2 regions of the Halobacillus sp. Marseille-Q1614 genome follow, and region 1 is predicted to be linked to the other one. Evidence: riboswitches for the same ligand, from Rfam matches in the RefSeq annotation. Region 1 holds a riboswitch; the other holds the start of a gene.
The links. Region 1 has a riboswitch for S-adenosylmethionine ahead of HUS26_RS10760 (acetyl-CoA C-acyltransferase). Riboswitches for the same ligand answer to the same signal wherever they lie in the genome.
Positions count from the first base shown of each region.

Region 2: it holds a riboswitch for S-adenosylmethionine, as region 1 does, so the genes downstream of both, HUS26_RS08310 (methionine biosynthesis PLP-dependent protein) here and HUS26_RS10760 (acetyl-CoA C-acyltransferase) in region 1, are expected to answer to the same signal.

Region 1 covers NZ_CADDWH010000001.1:2,118,505-2,121,925, reverse strand. The annotation lists gene argH (argininosuccinate lyase) at 1-1,096, shown strand, start outside; SAM riboswitch class I at 1,186-1,289, shown strand; gene HUS26_RS10760 (acetyl-CoA C-acyltransferase) at 1,402-2,571, shown strand; gene HUS26_RS10755 (hypothetical protein) at 2,805-3,155, shown strand; gene HUS26_RS10750 (M14 family metallopeptidase) at 3,322-3,421, opposite strand, start outside.
Region 2 covers NZ_CADDWH010000001.1:1,652,869-1,656,289, reverse strand. The annotation lists gene metC (cystathionine beta-lyase) at 1-940, opposite strand, end outside; gene HUS26_RS08310 (methionine biosynthesis PLP-dependent protein) at 933-2,057, opposite strand; SAM riboswitch class I at 2,145-2,255, opposite strand; gene HUS26_RS08305 (SMP-30/gluconolactonase/LRE family protein) at 2,423-3,298, shown strand; gene HUS26_RS08300 (hypothetical protein) at 3,340-3,421, shown strand, end outside.

The DNA.
Region 1 (3,421 bases):
TGATGAAATAGGCCCTGTAGGAGGTAAGCTTCATACCGGAAGAAGCCGTAACGATCAGGTAGCTACAGACATGCATCTTTATTTAAAGGAAAAAACGAATCACTTAATTCAGCTTGTGGAAGCTGTCCAAAAATCACTGACAGACCAGGCTGAGCAGCATGTGGACACGATTATTCCCGGCTATACCCATCTTCAGCGCGCACAGCCGGTTTCTTTTGCTCACCATCTATTGGCTTACTTCTGGATGTTTGAGCGGGATAAAGAACGCCTTAAAGACAGTTTAAAGCGGATTGACTGGTCACCTTTAGGGGCTGCAGCGCTTGCCGGCACGCCTTATCCTGTCGACAGAAAGCTGGCAGCTGAGACGCTTGGATTTGAGAACGTTTATCCAAACTCATTGGACGCTGTCAGCGACCGCGATTTTATTCTTGAATTCTTGTCGATCTCATCCATTTTAATTACTCATATTTCAAGATTATCTGAAGAGCTGATTCTGTGGAGCAGCCAGGAGTTTGATTTTGTCGAACTCGACGATGCTTTCTGCACGGGTTCAAGCATTATGCCGCAGAAGAAAAATCCTGATGTTCCCGAACTGCTGCGCGGAAAGACGGGTCGTATCTACGGGAACCTAATGGGACTGCTGACACTGCTTAAAGGCCTTCCGCTTGCCTACAATAAAGATATGCAGGAGGACAAGGAGGGCATGTTCGATACGGTTGAGACGCTAGATGGGGCTCTTTCTTTATTAGCTCCGATGCTTGCTTCTATGGAAGTGAAAAGTGAGAATATGCGTCAGGCAGTTAATGAAGATTACTCCAATGCGACCGATATTGCCGATTATTTAGCAGTGAAAGGGCTGCCTTTCCGCGATGCGCATGCGGTGATCGGCCAGGTTGTGTTATATGCAATCCAGCAGGGGAAGTATCTGCTTGATTTAACCTTAGAAGAGTATCAGCAGTTCTCCGAGCTTTTTGAAGAGGATATTTATGAAAAATTAGCCCCGGATCATGTGGTGGCTGCTCGGGCGAGCGAAGGCGGGACTGGTTTTGAACAGGTGAGAGAACAGCTTTCTCTTGCTAAGGAGCATCTTTCTTAATTAGGTATATCAGCGGAATTTTCTAAATATTGTTGACTTTGCCATGGTTTATTTGTAGTATGGCAATTAACTTCATAGCGGTAGACACTTTCTTATCTAGAGCAGGCTGAGGGATTTGGCCCTTTGACGCCCGGCAACCGGTCTTTAAGGCACGGTGCTCCTTCCAACGGATGCATTATCCGAAAGATGAGAGGTCAGAACTAGTATCTTCTGCCTCTTTCATTTTGGGAAGAGGCTTTTTCTGTGGATTTATACAAATTACCGATGAAGGTCAACATCCTTGACTACTAAGGAGGCATGTCAACATGACAGCTGTAATTTTAGAAGGTGTCCGCACACCTTTTGGAAAGTGGAAAGGCGGCTTTACGAAGTTAAATGCAAAGGACTTAGGTGTTCAAGCCACTCAAGAGCTTCTAAAGCGTGTTCCGGAAGCTAAAGAGGCAAACGGAGTCATTCTTGCTCAAGTCATTCAGGCAGGACAGGGACAGAACCCTGCGAGAAGTGTAGCCGTACAATCAGGTATCTCTCTTGAAGTGCCTGCCATTACGGTAAACAATGTTTGTTTAGCTGGAGTCGCTTCTGTGATTGATGCGACGAGAAGAGTCCGGCTTGAAGAGGGGAATTTATACGTTGTTGGCGGGTTTGATTCGATGACGAACGCTCCACATGTCGCTTCACTTAGAAATGGTTCAGGAGCGGGACCGCTTGAACTGACAGATTCTCTTATACAGGATGGGCTCTGGTGTTCACTTAGTGACCAGTCGATGGGCATATTAACCGACAAGCAGAATGAACGGTTTTCAATCACCCGCGAAGAGCAGGACGAATTTGCTGTACAGTCCCAGTTAAAAGCAGCAAAAGCGCAGGAAGAAGGATGGCTGGCTGAGGAAATCGTTTCGGTTTCAACACAGAAAGGAGAGGTCAAAGATGATGAAGGTATTCGTTTCAATTCTACTCTGGAGAAGTTAAGGACGTTAAAACCAGCTTTTCGAGATGAGGGAACCATCACAGCAGGCAATGCATCACAAATGTCAGATGGAGCCAGCGTCGGGCTAGTGGCAACTGAGGAGTATGCTCAACAGGTTGGAAAAATGCCTCTGGCTCGAGTGATCGGCTGGTCAGAAACTGCCGGACCAGATACAAGCCTTCATACGAAGCCGGCCGATGCGATTTCAAAAGTACTGAGGAGACATGGCCTTAATAAAGAAGATATCGATTTATATGAAATTAATGAAGCATTTGCAAGTGTAGCCATCGCAACTATCAATGAATTAGGGTTAGATCCTGATAAAGTTAACGTTAACGGCGGCGCAATTGCAATTGGCCATCCGCTTGGAGGCACAGGCTTTCGGTTAATTCTCACCCTTATCCATGAATTGAAGCGGCGTGGAGGCGGAAGAGGCATCGCGTCCTTATGCGGAGGCGGCGGACAGGGATTCGCTATTTTAGTGGAAGTTCCAGCTGAATGGGCATAGCTCTTACCTATCCGGTGTAAAGGGTTGTGTAAAATGAGTGCACTCTAAGGAAAGGGCCTGGGGAAACAGCTCGATTTTCCTGCCCTCTTTCCGCTGGTACAGTATTTAATCGGGCTTCCCATTTTATATGCCGTTAACAACCCACAGCATTCATATATATAACCCTGTTATAGTTGAGGTCGTTTGGGGAATAGTGAAAATAAGACACACTATTCTTTAAAGGAGGGAACTCAATGAAGAAGCATGTTGAAGCTTTTTTTAAAAATGAAAATGATGCCGAGGGGGCACGCGCGGCCCTGCAAAAGGTTGCTATTGAAAATGACACCATAGAAGCTATACCTGAACAGAAAAATGTAAAAGGGGTTGTTCCTGTTCTCAATCAGAGCGGGACATCTGCCGTTACAGGAGTAGCTGGTTTTACAGATTTTCTTAACCCTAAGAAAGATACTCAAAGGGCGGAAGAGGATGAAGAAGCGGGTCACTTAACGCAGCTTCTGCAATTTGATGTGAAGGAAGAAGATTATCAAGAAGCTCTATCGATTCTTGAAGAAAATAAAGCGCATATGGATCAGGATAAGATTTAAAGGACTTTGCAAAGAACCTGAGAGACTCCTGCTTTAAAAACGGATGCCTGCAACCCACGTTCGAGAAGGTGACCGGTCGCCCCTGGATAACGATCGGGTTCCCGGAAAATCAACAGCAAAAGTTAACAGAAAAAAAGCGATGGCTCTTATAAAGAGCCATCGCTTTTTACATATACATACTGGCAAGAAAAATACCGAGCGTCTTCTGGTAGATTTCATCGAATTGGCTTATCGGCAGAGGATTTATTCCTTGACCGAGCTCTACG
Region 2 (3,421 bases), 470 kb from region 1:
ACGCTTTTACTTCTTCGGCATTTTTTAACTTAAAGGAAAGCACGGCACCGGCACCGCTCGCCTGATAAGAATGAATCGATGCGCCGGGATGAGTGCGGAAGCCCGGGTAATAGACTTCTTCAACAAACGGGTGTGCGGATAAAAAGTTCGCAATTTTATCGGCGGATTCCGATGACTGCTTGAGCCGGCAGTCGAGTGTTTTTAACCCTCTTAGGACGAGCCAGCAGTCGTGGGCTCCAAGAATTGATCCGAACGCATTTTGTAAAAAGGAGAGCTGGTCTGCAATTTCCTTCTTATCTGTAACCGCTAATCCTGCGACAACGTCACTATGTCCGGCAATAAATTTAGTAGCACTATGAAGCACAAGATCGGCACCGAGTTCAAGCGGACGCTGCAGGGCCGGTGTCATAAATGTGTTATCAACAAATGTTAGACAGCCGTTGGCTTTAGCAAGCTTTGTAACCGCCTGAATATCGGTAATATTTAAGAGCGGATTAGAAGGTGTTTCAATATAAAGCACTTGTGTATTAGGCTGTATCGCCGTAGCTACAGCATGCAGATCGGTCATATCTACAAAGGTATGGTCAATGCCAAAGCGGGTAAGTACGTCATGGATCATGCGGAAGGTGCCGCCATACACATCTTCAGAGATGACAACATGGTCACCTTTTGATAAAAGCATAAACGCCGTAGAGATTGCCGCCATTCCAGAAGCGAAAGCAAATCCTCTTTCTCCGCCTTCCAGTTGGGCAATTGTATCTTCTAAAGCCTCACGCGTCGGGTTTCCGGATCGGCTGTAGTCATACTGGCCTGGGTTGTCGAAGTCAGCCTGGTGAAAAGTCGATGCCTGCTGAATGGGCACGCTCACCGCACCAGTTGCCGGATCAAATTTATGGTCGTTATGCAATAACCTCGTTTGGAACGTATGTGGCTTAGTCATAATATACTTCCTCCTTTTGTAGGTGTGACAGGGCCTGCTCTAGGTCTGCTTTTAAATCTTCCGGGTGCTCAATACCGACTGAAAAGCGCAGCAGCCGGTTACATACACCGTAGGAATGCCGTTTTTCTTCTGGGATGTCGGCGTGTGTTTGTGTTGCGGGATACGTAATGAAGCTTTCTACTCCTCCTAAGCTTTCGGCAAATGTTATGACAGATAAGCTTCTAAGAAACGGATCGATACAATGTTCGGCACTTAAACGAAAGGAGAGCATCCCGCCTTTTCCTGGATAGAACACGTGAGTGACTTCCGGATGATTGTGTAGATACTCCACAACCTCCTTGGCATTCAATTCATGCTGCCTCATTCTTAACGCTAATGTCTTCATCCCTCGCATAAGCAGCCACGAATCAAAGGGAGAAAGAACACCTCCTGAAGTGTTTTGGTAAAATCCAAGCTGTTCACAGATATCAGGATCTTTTCCAACGACTAAACCGGCGAGAACGTCATTATGGCCGCCTAAGTATTTTGTGGCACTGTGAATCACGATGTCCGCTCCTTCTGATAATGGCTGCTGAAGATATGGCGTGTAAAGCGTATTATCTACGATCAGCAGGCATCCATATTTCTTTGCGATCCCTGAGATTTCTTTTATGTCTGCTAAGTGCATCAGAGGGTTGGTCGGCGTTTCTACATAAAGGGCCTTTGTCCGGTCCGTTATGTAGTGTTCAATATCATTTAGCTTCTGACTGTCACAGTAGTGAAATTTTAACCCGTACTGTCTTGATAAATATTCAAATAACCGGTAGCTTCCCCCGTATAAGTCCTCAGAGACGACGATTTCATCTCCTGATTTAAAAAGGGATAAAGCTCCTTGAATAGCAGCCATCCCTGAACTGAAGGCAAACCCTGCGTGACCGTGTTCCAAATCGGCAATCGAATTCTCTAAAAGGCTTCTCGTTGGATTTCCAGTTCTTGTATAGTCATATCCTGTGGATTCGCCGATGCCAGGATGTTCATAAGCGGTTGATAAATGAACGGGAGCATTGATCGCCCCGGATGGATCATTATTGTTATTTCCTGTATGGACTAATTTCGTTTCAGTTTGTCTAGCGCACATTGCGATTCTCCTTTTTTCAGTCAAAGTCAATAAAAAAAGTCTTCTCCTTAGTAGATAAGAAGAAGACTTTCGTCTGTTGGATACACCTTCTTATCTTCCAAGTTGTTCAACAACTTGCTGGAGTTAGCACCGTACTGAATCGAATCAGTGGTTGCTGAGGCTTCGTCGGGCCAGTCCCTCTGCCTCTCTTGATAAGAGAATTATTTAATTAATTTGGATAAAATTGCTTGCAACCTAATTTACAGGATTGCGGAACATATTACAAGGGTTTAATTGCAATATTTAAAATTTTTTTATTAAAAAGGGTTTCCTCCTGAAAAAATAGAAGGTAGTTAACGAGATAGATAAAAAGGAGTTTTTATATTATGAATGCCGAACTAGTCGTAAACAGTCAATCAACTCTTGGTGAAGGACCGTGCTGGGACCCTGAGAACCAGCATTTCTACTGGGTAGATATATTAGAAAAGAAAATCCATCGTCTTGATACAGTAACAAAAGAGCGGGAAGAAATTACCCTTGAAAGCTATGTGGGGGCGGCTGCTTTAAAGCAAAATGGCGGACTGATTGTCGCCTTAATGACGGGCTTATATGAGCTGAACTGGAACTCAAAATCATTACATCTGATCGAAGACCCGGAATCAAACCTGCCGGGAAATCGTTTTAATGACGGGAAATGTGATCCCTATGGACGATTTTGGGCTGGAACAATGGATGCGGAAGAAAACAAAACTTCCGGCGCTTTGTACTGCCTTGACGTAAATGGCGAGCTCAGAAAAAAAATAGACAATGTTGGGATCTCAAATGGGATCACCTGGTCACCTGATCATAAGATCATGTATTTTATTGATACACCAACAGGTAAAGTTGTGAAATATGATTACTGCTTAAAAACAGGTGAAATTTCAAGCCCGATACCTGTGATTACATTCCCGGACGATGTTGGTTTTCCAGATGGCATGACGATCGATACTGAAGGTATGCTTTGGATTGCCCATTATTCAGGCGGTGGAGTCTCGCGCTGGAACCCAGAGACAGGGGAGCAGCTTAATTTCATCTCGGTGCCTGCTGTGAATGTGACTTCCTGTACGTTTGGCGGTAAGAACATAGATGAATTGTATGTTACAACAGCGAGAAAAGACATGAATGAAGAACAATTGAGCCAATATCCCTATGCAGGCGGTGTATTTAAAATAAAAACTACAGTAAAAGGCATAACGAATTTTCCTTATCGAGGGATCTAGCCTATTTATATTGATATAACTGCCGGAAGCAGGCTAAAGTTATGAAAGTAAGAAGGGGGGGATGCGGAACTGTTCTGGAAAGCGGACGCATTCCCCCGATTAATAGTAAAATGAAAAATAAAA